Regions from separate parts of the Bacillus sp. CZDM1 genome, predicted to be linked through region 3. Evidence: predicted binding sites of a transcription regulator. Region 3 holds the regulator's gene; each other region holds the start of a gene.
The links. Region 3 encodes Rex, which represses fermentation and respiration genes when NADH is low (regulators of the CRP and FNR family bind a similar motif). Its sites were predicted from a motif close to TTGTGAAATATTTCACAA; they were not measured.
Positions count from the first base shown of each region.

Region 1 (3,180 bases), on a different contig from region 3:
AGTAATGTTTCATTTTAATTCGCTCCTTTTATTATCATGATCCGTGGCTTTTAGCTGCGGGTGACATTGGTTAATAAAGGAGCTGCCTGCGGCGGCGGCGATGGCGGAGCATTCACCCATTGAGTATTTATCAAGGCTTGCCGGGTAAGGTATGGCTGGGCAAGTTTGATTTCAAAGTAGTGATTCCATTCAAACCATTTATCCAAAAAGCTTAAATTATTTATCCCGTGATTGACCCGATCATTTGATTGACCCCCTGAACCGTTGCTTCTCTGTGTTTGATTCAGTGCTTGGTTTACCTTAGGTATCTCTTCCTTGCTGGCAGGATCATTCTGTGGCTCCTGCACAACGGATCCTGATTTTGTTATGTCTAAGTCTTCATCTTGCAAGTCGACAATAGTATCTACCTTTTCTGGTTTTACTTTTTCGACTTTACCTTCACTATCAGTATCTTGGATAGATTTTTTAGGATTCAACTTTTCTACTGTATGATTTGCCTGGACAGCCTCGCTATGTTCGGGGACATTGCCCGGAACAACCTTCTCAGCCTTCTTTACCACCGACTTCGCGTTTCCCTTTGCCTGCTCTGGCAAACCTTTTTCCAACGCATCCTGAATTTGAGTATTTTGGGCTGGGAGCTGTTTTGCTTGTGCTTGGTTTTCACGAGCATGTTCAGGAATCGTCTTGTTCAGCGATTGGTCCTCTTCGGCATTTGCTGGTACAGATATTGTTGCAGGCTCTGGTACTGATGCTGGTTCTGATAGTGATATTGAAGCCTGTTCAGGTATTGAAGCCTGAGCTTGTCCCTTTTGAGGACGAAGTTCATTCTTCTCAGCAAAAGCATTGTCTGGAAAAAGCATTACCGCACCAACCATTAAAGCTGATATAAGAAATTGGCGGAAGTGCACGATTTCACCCCCCTTCAAAGAATCGTAATGTTCACGGACAAAATTCGAGCAAAATCTTCGTTTTTTGTCGTCTATTCTTAAAATCGATTCTTTTCACCCAAATCCTTTTAACAGTATGGGTAATTTTTAATATAAAAAAAAGACGATTCGGGGGGAACGAATCATCTCTTTGTACCTACTAGTTAGGCTGCTGCTTTATTTTTTTCAGTATAAGTCTTTGTTGTTTTACGAATGAATGGTACTACCCAGCGGTCTAGTCCGTATCTGCCTGCGTTGTAACCAGCAGTTAAGATGATGAAGCCTAAGAAGATATCAGTTGGGTTATGAGAAACTGTTCCTGCTAAGAAAAAGCTGAAGTTCATTACTAGACCAAAGAACATGGCTGCAGTTGTTAAACATCCAAGCATAAGTCCTAAACCGATTAATGTTTCGCCCCAAGGAACGATGAAGTTAAAGACATCAATGTTCGGCAATGCAAAGCTTTCTAAAAAGTTCACGTACCAGCCGTAAACCATATTGCCGTCAGGACCCATTACCGGTTTAGCAATCGCTCCTTTTAGGAATCCAGAAGCGTCGAAGCCGCCTGTAATTTTATGAAAGCCAGCTGTGAACCAAGCATAGCCAAGGTATAAACGGATAATGGTTAAAATAGCTGCTGAGATTTTATTTTCTCTTAAAAAGTGGTTAAACATTTGTCATTCCGCCTTTCAATATTTGTTTGTTCTTTATACTTACACTATACTCGTTTCCAACGTTTAAAACATGGTTATGTGAACAATTTCACAATGTGTTCAAAATGATATGACAGAATTTTGAACAGCGCTAAAAAGCGAGTACTATTCCTCGCTATCCGCCAGTATTTCCTTGCCATCCGCCAGTGTTTCTCGCCATCCGCCAGTATTCTCCGCCATCCGCCAGTATTCGAACCAATTATCAAAAAAAGCTAAAAGACACTAGCTAGCCCAGTGTGTCTCTTAGCTTTTTCTGTGATTTTATTTGATACATATTTTTATCAGCCACTTTTAATAGGTCATCAAGATCCTTTCCATGCTTAGGGTAGAGGGCTGGGCCAATTGAAACACTTATTTTTACATCATGGAATGACAGCTGTCTCAAATTTTGATGGATTCGCTCCAGCATTTTTTCCAACTCTTCTTTTCTTCGAACCTCAGGTGCTAGAATGAGGAATTCATCTCCCCCCCAACGGGCTACGATATCCGTTTTCCTTACACTTCTCTTTAATTGATTGGTAATAAGAATTAAATATTCATCTCCCAATTTATGTCCCAAATGATCATTGACCAATTTAAAGTCATTTACGTCGAGAAGTAGAACAGCACCACTCTGGCCATTTTGTTCTATCCTAGATTTAATAGTAGTAAATGCGGACTCAACGTATCTTCTATTATAAATTCCCGTTAAAGGGTCCTTGTCAGAATAATACTTTGCTTTATCGTATTGCTTGCCAAACCACCAAGCAAGTGGCAGCAATATTAGATATCCAGCATACTCAATCCAGTCTACATAACCATCTCTAATAAAATAAAAAGCTGTATATAGTAAATTTATTAGGAAAACTATTAAAAATGTTACGATCCTGCCTTTATATCTCACTTTATCAACATCCTTTAACATAAAAGACTATTTAACCAATCCAGTAGAAAGGTATTAAGCTGAGGCTTGATTGGAAAACTCATAGAAGCTTTTTCATTTTCCAATAATAATCACAATACAATTTTACTATAAATATTGGGAAAAATTAGTATTGATATTTTCAATAGTTGAAAATTCGGCAAACTCCGACTGGTTTCTTCCTAACTAATCGTTTGATTAAAACGACCTCAACCCCTTTGTAACAAAGGTCTTTTATCGTTTTTTAGAAAAATTTCTGTCGATAAATAGTTTAGCATTATTCACCCAAAATTTCCCTTTTTATGCTAAAAATCATATAATAATAGTAAAAAAGCTCTAGGAGACTACCTGTCAGCTATACAATTCCGCTACAACGGCATGTTAGGGACTTTCATCCATTAGAGCGAAGCGCTGCCAAGCATACAAAAGACGACCCGGTAAGATTACCGAATCGTCTTTTTGTAACTCTATTTATGCAGCTGCTTTTGCTTTGTCTTTGCCAACGTATGTCTTAGCTGTTTTGCGGATGAACGGAACCACCCAGCGGTCTAAACCGTATCTGCCTGCGTTGTAACCAGCAGTTAAGATGATGAAGCCTAAGAAGATATCAGTTGGGTTATGAGAAACTGTTCCTGCTAAG
Region 1 is NZ_JBUESO010000007.1:247,161-250,340, forward strand. Features, by position in the region: gene ACY3XC_RS17770 (hypothetical protein) at 1-13, opposite strand, end outside; gene ACY3XC_RS17775 (hypothetical protein) at 51-908, opposite strand; gene ACY3XC_RS17780 (DoxX family membrane protein) at 1,091-1,600, opposite strand; gene ACY3XC_RS17785 (GGDEF domain-containing protein) at 1,866-2,522, opposite strand; gene ACY3XC_RS17790 (DoxX family membrane protein) at 3,012-3,180, opposite strand, start outside.
Region 1: ACY3XC_RS17780 (DoxX family membrane protein) is a predicted target of Rex. The motif match lies at 1,677-1,694, and genes of this name have one in related genera.

Region 2 (3,180 bases), on a different contig from region 3:
GATTATACACCTGAAACACAACAAATGATTCAGGTGTTTCAAATGATAAAAAATGCTCAAAAAGAATTTGGCGTACGTTCGATATCCGTTTATCTTGTCAGTATGACTAAATCGCCTAGTGACTTACTTGAAGTACTTGTTTTGGCAAAAGAAGCTGGGATATATCGATTACATGCTGATGGGACGATTGAAAATCAATTAAATGTCGCACCATTACTTGAAACGATTGAAGACTTAACTGCCGGACCTAAAATAATGGAAACCTTGTTTAAAATGCCTGTATATCGTAATCATTTGGAAGTAATGAATGATCAACAGGAAATTATGCTGGGGTACTCAGACGGCAGTAAAGACGGCGGTACGTTAACAGCGAATTGGAAGCTATATAAAGCTCAGCTCGAAATTCATGAAATGGCAAACAAGTACCACATTGGATTGAAGTTTTTCCATGGACGAGGAGGATCTCTAGGACGTGGAGGCGGCCCATTAAACAAAAGTCTGCTTTCACAGCCGGCAGAAACGATTGGTGATGGAGTGAAAATTACCGAGCAGGGTGAAGTGTTATCATCTCGATATTTGCTTGAAGATATCGCTTATCGGAGCTTAGAACAGGCAACTTCTACACTAATGCTGTCAACAGCCCGTGTATCAAAAGAAGCAGAGCATGGAAACTTGAGGGATGAATCGTGGGAGTTAGCTATTGAAGAGATTTCCAGCATATCGCTAAAGAAGTATCAATCGCTTGTTTTTGGAGATTCAGACTTTTTAACCTATTTTAATGAAGCAACCCCATTAAGAGAACTTGGTGATTTAAATATAGGTTCAAGACCAATGAGTAGAAAGAATCGTGGTCGATTTGAGGATTTGAGAGCCATTCCTTGGGTTTTTGCTTGGACACAAAGCCGGCAGCTGCTTCCAGCATGGTATGCAGCAGGAACTGGTTTAGAAAGCTTTGCTTCACAAAGTGAACAAAATTTACAACAATTACAGGAAATGTATGAAAAATGGCCATTTTTCCGATCAACGATTGATAATCTCCAAATGGCTCTAATGAAAGCAGATATCACAACTGCTAAGGAATATTTATCACTGGTGGAGGATCAGAAAATCGCTGAGCGAATTTTTTCGAATATCCTTGAAGAATATGAAAGAACGAAAGCTATTCTTCTAAAAATAACAGGAGATAAAGAATTGCTTGATCATACACCAAACATTAAAGACTCGGTCTATCGTCGAAATCCTTATGTTGATCCATTAAACTTTTTACAGGTTGAATTAATTAAACAATTAAGGAAGCAGGACGAGCCTACTGAAGAATTAATCACCGAAGTACTTCTTACCATAAGTGGAATATCAGCTGGATTACGTAATACTGGTTGATTTAATTGCAGGCCGCACCCCAAACAAAGGGGGTGCGGTTTTTATTTTCATAATAGTAGGGTGAAGTTACTATTGAACAATTTGTGAATTTTTAAAAAATGAATGGGTATTCATTCATTTTATAGCGCAATTCGACAAATTCTTCATTGTTCAACATGATATATTTTAGCCAGAAAAGGTTAAGGGGGAAATTTGGAGTAGAAATCATTCCCATTTGAAAAGATTGATTTGGAGGGATATGCAATGGCAGTTGAAGAAAAAGTAGTTCAGGAAAAACAAAATGTTGAAGCGGGGATTGATATCTTAGCAAGAAATGGTGCAAAGGCATTAGCTGAATTTCGCTGCTACAACCAGGAAATGGTCGATGAAATCGTTAAGCAAATGGCATATACTGCACTTGAACATCACAAAGACCTGGCAAAGCTTGCGGTTGAAGAAACAAGAAGAGGCGTATATGAGGATAAGGTTTTCAAAAATATGTTCGCGACAGAATTTATTTACAACAACATAAGAGAAATGAAAACAGTGGGAGTCATAAGTGAAAATGAGCATGAGGGCATGGTAGAGATGGCTGAGCCAGTGGGGGTCATAGCTGGTATCATACCTATCACGAATCCAACATCCACTGTCATTTTTAAATCATTGATTTCCCTTAAAACCAGAAATCCAATTATCTTTGCTTTTCCTAAATATGCACAAAAATGCTGTGTTGAAACTGCAAAACTCCTTCGGGCAGCTGCATTAAAGGCAGGGGCACCTGAGAATTGCATCCAATGGATTGATACTCCCTCTCATGAAGCATTTCAGACTTTGATGAAACATCCAAAAATTTCTCTCATATTGGCTACTGGGGGACCTAATTTGGTGAAAGCTGCGTACAGTTCAGGTAAACCAGCACTTGGTGTAGGGGCAGGAAATGTTCCTTGTTATATTGAAAAAAGCGCCAATATTAAACGTGCAGTAAACGACATTATTCTATCCAAAACCTTCGATAACGGAATGATTTGTGCCTCTGAACAAGCACTTATTATCGACAATGAGATTTATGATGAAGTAAAAAGGGAAATGATCGATAACCATTGTTATTTCTTAAATAATGAAGAAAAACTAATGATCGAAAAGGCAGTAATAGACGAAAAGAATGCCTCTTTAAATCCGATGATTGTTGGATTGCCAGCATTTATGATTGCAAAAATGGCAGGCGTGAATGTGCCTGTAAATACTAAAATTTTAATTGCAGAATTAAAAGGTGTAGGAGCTAATTACCCGCTTTCATGTGAAAAATTAAGTCCTATTCTTGCCTGTTATAAAGTAAATAGTCTAGCTGAAGGGCTGCTAATCGCTGAAGAAACACTTGAATACGGGGGGCTTGGCCACTCTGCGGCAATTCATACAGTAGACCAAAATGTCATCGATACCTTTGCCCTTCGAATGAAGGCTGGAAGAATTATGGTTAATACACCATCTACTCATGGTGCTATTGGTGATATCTATAACACATCTTTACCGTCATTAACAATAGGGTGCGGAACATATGGAGGGAACTCGGTGTCTCAGAATGTCGGAGCAGCTAATCTAATTAACATTAAAAAAGTTGCAAAAAGGAGAAACATGACACAATGGTTTAAAGTTCCATCACAAATATTTTTTGAAAGAAACTCCATTCAAGTACTCTCTTCGATTCCAGGGATTTCAAAAATATTTATTGTAACAAGCTCAAGTCAAATGAAAAATGGATCGGTTGATAAAGTACTTTATCAGTTGGAAAGGAATCCTTCCAATATCCAATATGAGGTGTTG
Region 2 is NZ_JBUESO010000003.1:36,776-39,955, forward strand. Features, by position in the region: gene ppc (phosphoenolpyruvate carboxylase) at 1-1,380, shown strand, start outside; gene adhE (bifunctional acetaldehyde-CoA/alcohol dehydrogenase) at 1,624-3,180, shown strand, end outside.
Region 2: adhE (bifunctional acetaldehyde-CoA/alcohol dehydrogenase) is a predicted target of Rex. The motif match lies at 1,462-1,479, and genes of this name have one in related genera.

Region 3 (3,180 bases):
TAGTCCCCATAATCAGCATTTCCTCTGACTCCAAATTTCCCTTTACTTCTGCCTCACCAAAGACCTTTACAGACTTTGTTTTCACACTTTCCAAAGCTTCACTCGTTCCAAAGATATTGAAAGCAGAACATTCTACATCAGAAGCAAGCGTGGCATCTCCCCTAATGCTAATTTTGTCGTATTGGCCCCCGGAGTAATTCCCGGATCCATTAATCGTTAGGTTATGACCTTTTTCCATTTCTCTTCCACCCTTCACCTATATTTTTCTGATGTCCTTCACAATCGAATTTTTATCCATTGTAAATTCACCCGAGTATTCAACCACATCAATTTCGCAATTAGCTCCAACTACTACATTTTTACCACGGACAATCCCAGCCTTGGTGTTTTCAATCTCAATTTTATCCCCTTCAATACATTCCGTTTTCAATTGGGTACGTACAAAAGGTTTAAAAAAGCCTAAAAGTGAGTTTTTTTGCTTTATTAGGATGGTTTGACCGCCAATCTCTTTTGCATGGCAATCAGCAAAAATAGTGATATCCACTAAATCAGCATTTAACAAGCCGCCGATACTAAATTGTGATTCTGCTTTAAACGTTTCTGCTTCACAATCTTCTCCCACCGTTAACCTGCCTCTTATCTTTATTTCATCCCCTTTCATTTTCCCTCCGACATTCACTTTGCCTGATACCTTCAGCTCCTTTACAATCAGGTTTCCTATCACTCCCGCCGTCCCATCAACTCTTAGAACCTGACTCTCCATATTGCCTTTAATCTTTCCGTGTCCATTAATCCGCGCATGATTCACAACAACGTTCCCAGTTACTGAACCTGAACCATTAAAATCCAGTTCCGAGCATTCCACATCACCTGTAACACTGCCTTTACCATTTATACTGACCGTATTGAATGATCCGCCATTTGATGATCCAAAGCCATTTATGAGCAAGTCTCCCCTTTTTTTCGTCTCCATTTGATTCTCCTTTATAATAATTTCGATTTAATTTCTTCCATACATGCCATTAGCGATAGCTGGGTGACTATTTTTGTGCCCCGTTCAAATTGGAAGTTCTCTGTATTAATAAGTAATAGACAAGATGAAACACCTAATTTCCGAGTGATCACCAATTCTGCGTTCTTTTGCTTAATCACTGACTTATTGTCTAGTAAAACCTGTAACAGCATTTTTCCTTCATCCAAATTAATTTCACCTGATTGAAGCAGCTTTTCTAAAACATACACTTCAAGGATTCGTGAAAAATTAAACGCAGGACCGCCCTTTTCTATTTCTAAATAATAATCAAGCACTGTATTTGAAACAATGTTACGCTTTACTAATTCATCTTTCTCCAGCTGCAAATCAGCCATATTCGGTGAAAACATATCAGCTAGTTCATCTAAAGAAAGGTTTTCTTTCATAAGTTGAATTTTATTAATTCGTTCTAAGATCTTAACTTTCGGAAAGAATGTTTCTTGACCTGTAAAGGTTGATTTTCTAATAAACCAATCCTCAGGTATAAGGTCTTTTCGTTTCCATCTATATAATTGCCCATAAGATATTCCGGCTAAATCCAACAAATCCTTCTTCGAAATTAATTCCTCGCTCATAATGAAAACCCCTTTCATAGAACGAATGTAACATAACACTGTTACGTTTGTAAAGTTTCCATCTATATTTTTATCCGACAAAAAAAGACCTTCTCACTATATACGTGAAAAGGTCTTTACTCTTATTCTTCTGTTTCCTCTGTTGGGTAGTGCTTCAGGAAGTAAATAAGTGATTGTAATTCGACAGCCAAGTCAATATGATGCACGCGAATCGATGGCGGCACATTCAGTCTGGCAGGAGTAAAATTCAGGATTGCCTTAATATTGGAATGTACAAGTCTATCGGTAATCATTTGTGCCACAGGAGCAGGTACAGTCAGAATGGCTACATGAACATCATCATTGCTTAAAACCTTCTCCAGCTCATCCATATGAAACACTGGTACATCACGAATCGTTGTACCCATCTTATTCGGATCCACATCAAAGGCACATTCAATTCTTGTATTATTATTTTTTAAAAAATTATAATTTAAAAAGGCTGTGCCAAGATTACCTACACCAATTAACGCTACTTTCGTTAATTCATCTTGATCTAATGTTTTCCGAAAGAACGTTAATAAATAATTGACATTATAGCCATATCCCTTTTTTCCTAAGGCTCCAAAATAAGAAAAATCCCGGCGAATCGTTGCCGAATCCACCTTCACTGCCTCACTTAGTTCTGCAGAAGAAACCCTCTGTTTACCGGAAGAATGTAGATTCTTTAAAAATCGATAATATAAGGGCAGCCGTTTTGCTGTCGCTTGTGGTATTTTCATTGTTTCATTACTCATATTCTCCCACCCCCTATAAATAGTTTGATCATTTATCTAACTTGTTCCGTCCTATGGAAATCTCCGTTTTTCCCACCCGTTTTTTCAACCAAATATGTTTTTCCTATAACCATACCTTTATCTACTGCTTTACACATGTCATAAACCGTTAATGCACATGTGGAAGCAGCTGTTAACGCTTCCATTTCAACACCTGTATTTCCTTTTGTTTTGACAGCAGCGGCAATATTTAATGTATATGCGGTATCATGTTCCTTTTCCCATGAGAAGGATATATTTACCCCTGTTAAAGGAATCGGGTGACACATCGGGATCAAATCCCAGGTCTTCTTTGCTCCCATTACTGCAGCCACTTGAGCCACAGCAAGAACATCGCCTTTTTTCATTTCGTTATTTGTTATTTTATCATAAATTTCTTTACTGACCGTAATACTGGAATGAGCTAGTGCCGTACGGGCCGTTTCTGGCTTATCGCTAACATCCACCATTTTCGCTCTTCCTTCTTCGTTAAAATGAGTAAATTCAGACATAAACAGTATCCTCCCATAAAATCATACTATATTTTTCGAAATTTGTCTGTGAAACCTTGAGCGAATGATAAAATATTTACATTTTTTTCTTAAGAGATATTCTCTTATTTTCCCCAACACCAAGACACTTTATTGCCGACTTTCTTCGAATAAGGTACACTTATTTTAGTGATTGAGGTGAAAAACAATGATTTTATTACAAGTGAATCAACTAGCAAAATATTATGGTGCAGACCTAATTTTATCGAATATAAAACTAGAATTAC
Region 3 is NZ_JBUESO010000013.1:5,979-9,158, reverse strand. Features, by position in the region: gene ACY3XC_RS23025 (cytoplasmic protein) at 1-238, opposite strand, end outside; gene ACY3XC_RS23020 (polymer-forming cytoskeletal protein) at 257-973, opposite strand; gene ACY3XC_RS23015 (YhbD family protein) at 985-1,608, opposite strand; gene ACY3XC_RS23010 (redox-sensing transcriptional repressor Rex) at 1,731-2,384, opposite strand; gene moaC (cyclic pyranopterin monophosphate synthase MoaC) at 2,417-2,914, opposite strand; gene ACY3XC_RS23000 (ABC-F family ATP-binding cassette domain-containing protein) at 3,102-3,180, shown strand, end outside.

Region 4 (3,180 bases), on a different contig from region 3:
AATGACGATTTGAACGCCTATTTTCCCAGCACTGACCACCATATTCTCAAGCACTAAGCAGCTATCGTCTATAAAGGTCTTGTACTCTTTTTTCATCCCAATCGGTGAGCAGCCGCCGCGGATGTATCCGGTCCATTTCAGAATATCCTTAACGGGAATCATCTCGACATTCTTTTCCCCAGCAGCCTTTGCTGCTTTTTTTAAATCCAATTCCGACTCAACCGGAATCACATAAACATAGATACTTTTACTTGCTCCTTGAGCGACAAGCGTTTTGTATACATCACGAGCTTCTCTGCCTATCTTCGCTGCAACAGAAACCCCATCAATTTTTCCATCCTGATTATCATATGTAAGCACTTCATAGGCAATCTTTTTGCTATCGAGAATCCGAATTGCATTCGTTTTAACCTTTGCCATTTTCCTCATCCTTCATCTTTTTTACCATTATTATATCAATACTCCTCAGCCAAAATAAAAGACAAGGTAAGGAATGATAGGTTTCCTTACCCAGTGCTTTTTATGAACATCTAAATGATCGAATTCTGCTTAAATCAATTCCAAAGTATTCCCAACGGAACCTGCGCCAGCGATATCCAGCAACTGAATTCCGACCAACAAAGGTAGGATAAAACCAGAAGCTGTTCCCATTGTTTAACCAAACAAAGGTAAAGCGATAGAGGCAGCCTCTAATCGCACCAGGATCAACGGCGAATAATGAAGGTGATTCTTGTGGCGTGTAGGATGGTGGCGGTGAAGATGGCGGTCCATCTTGTTGTTGTCCTCCCCCAAACGGCGGGAAACCTTGCTGTCCACCACCAAATGGAGGGGGCTGGAATCCAGGCTGCTGTCCACCACCAAATCCAGGGGGAGGGAATCCAGGCTGCTGTCCACCGCCAAATCCAGGGGGAGGGAATCCAGGCTGCTGTCCACCGCCAAACCGTGAAGGGATATAGGGCATTTCATAACCATAATAATACAAGGGCATATTCCTCCTTTAATATGTTTTCCCTCTACTATATGTTTTCTGCCTAACATGGTGAGTGGTCAGCCATACTCTATAAAGCCCAACCATACACCTAATCTCCACATTGTTGTCACCCGTTTGTCACTCTATAAATCCATCATTATAGTAAAATAAAGGTAGCTAGAAAATACTTACAGTTGTGAATGAGGTAACCATTTATCAGGTTAATCCCTTTGTCACAGTTAATACAAAGAAATCATGTGAACTTCTTCACAATAATTACTATATATATTTAAAATAGAAAAGGGTGGCTTATATGAAGTATGATTTAGTCCTTTTACACGCACCAAGTGTTTATGACTTTCGAAAAAATTCCCTGCTTGCAGGACCCATAAGCGATGTAGTGCCGTCATCACCAGTATTTGAAATGTATCCCATTGGATTAACAAGTATTGCTGATTATTTAGAACGGTATGGACTTCGCGTTAAAATTATCAACATTGCCAACCGGATGCTGATGAGTGAGAAATTCGATGTAGAAAAGAAGCTTAAAAAAATCAATACACGTGCCTTCGGAATTGACCTGCACTGGCTGCCACATGCACACGGCAGTATTGAATTAGCTAAAATTGTTAAAAAACTGCACCCTGATACACCGATGATTTTTGGAGGCTTATCCGCTACCTATTATCATAAAGAGCTAATTGATTATCCATTTATTGATTTCGTTATGCGCGGGGACTCAACAGAAAAGCTTATGCTTCTCTTAATGAATAAATTAGAACTCGGAAATACTCATTATGCTGACATTCCAAACTTGACCTGGAAGAAAGGCAGCGAAATTGGCTATAATCCTATTACTTACGTACCAAAGGATTTAGATGATCTTGACGTACCAGGCTATCGCTATACAGTCCGCTCCGTGTTTAAATATCGCAACTTCCTGGATCCACTGCCATACAAGGGCTGGCTTGAATATCCCAACACTGCGTTACTAACAGCAAGAGGCTGTTCGCAAAACTGTCTCATCTGCGGCGGTTCAAAGGATGCCTATGATCAAAACTGTGGAAGAAGCTCTCTAGCACTGCGTTCACCAGAAAAGCTTATTGATGACATTCAGTTTATTTCACGCTTTAGCCGTGCACCAATCTTTATTCTGCATGATCTAAGGCAAGGCGGCCGTGAATATGTAAAAGAGTTCTTTAGCCGTCTTAAGCAGCTTAATCTTAAAAATGAAATCGTCTTTGAATTATTCCAATACGCCGGCGAAGAGTTTTTCCAAATGATGAATGACAGCTGTTCTAAATACAGTATTGAGATTACCCTGGAAACTCATGATGAAAAAATCAGACGTTATAATGGAAAATTCAATTGTACCAACCCTAAAGTAATCGAAACGCTTAACTTTGCCTTAAAGCATGGTGCTAAAAAAATAGACTTGTTCTTTATGACAGGTATTCCTAGTCAAACCTATCAAAGTGCCATTGAAAATATTGATTTTTGTGAGAAAATCCACCTTGCCTGCAATCAAGACCCTAGACTTTTCTACTTTGTGGCGCCGCTTGCACCGTTCCTTGACCCTGCAAGCCCGGCATTTGAAAATCCAGAGCTGCATGGCTTTAAGAAATTCTGTCATACCCTTGAGGACCACCGCAAGGCGATTACCCAGCCATCCTGGAAGCATATGCTCAGCTATGAAACGACACAAATGACACGTGATGATATCGTAAGATCTACCTATGATTCTGCTCAAAAATTAAATGAGTTTAAATTAAAATACGGTCTAATTGATCAAGCTGGCTACGAGGAAATCAAAGGCAAAATTGAAAAATCACAAGCCTATATTGAAAAAATTGATTATGTTCTTTCGCTGCCTGAAGAAGAGCAGAAAGCAGAATTGGATTTAATTCAGAAGGAAATTGAAGAGTTAAATAAATATAGTATTTGCGGTAAGAACGAGTTAAAGTGGGAAGTACAAAAGAATTATGCAAACTTTTTCTCCCTAGCACTAGTTGGCTTAGAGCAGCTATATGAAGAGTATGCAACAAAAATCAAACATTCCTTACAACCAAAGCTCCGTCATCAATTTAAACTAGAAACCGAACAACAAAAGGCAAAAATGTAAGAGAATGTTTCTGCTATCCGAGAGTGTTTTCCGCTATCCGAGAGTGTTTTCCGCTATCCGAGAGTGTTTTCCACTATCCGAGAGTGTT
Region 4 is NZ_JBUESO010000006.1:243,010-246,189, forward strand. Features, by position in the region: gene ybaK (Cys-tRNA(Pro) deacylase) at 1-420, opposite strand, end outside; gene ACY3XC_RS16185 (hypothetical protein) at 521-988, opposite strand; gene ACY3XC_RS16190 (TIGR04190 family B12-binding domain/radical SAM domain protein) at 1,284-3,092, shown strand.
Region 4: ACY3XC_RS16190 (TIGR04190 family B12-binding domain/radical SAM domain protein) is a predicted target of Rex. The motif match lies at 1,226-1,243, and genes of this name have one in related genera.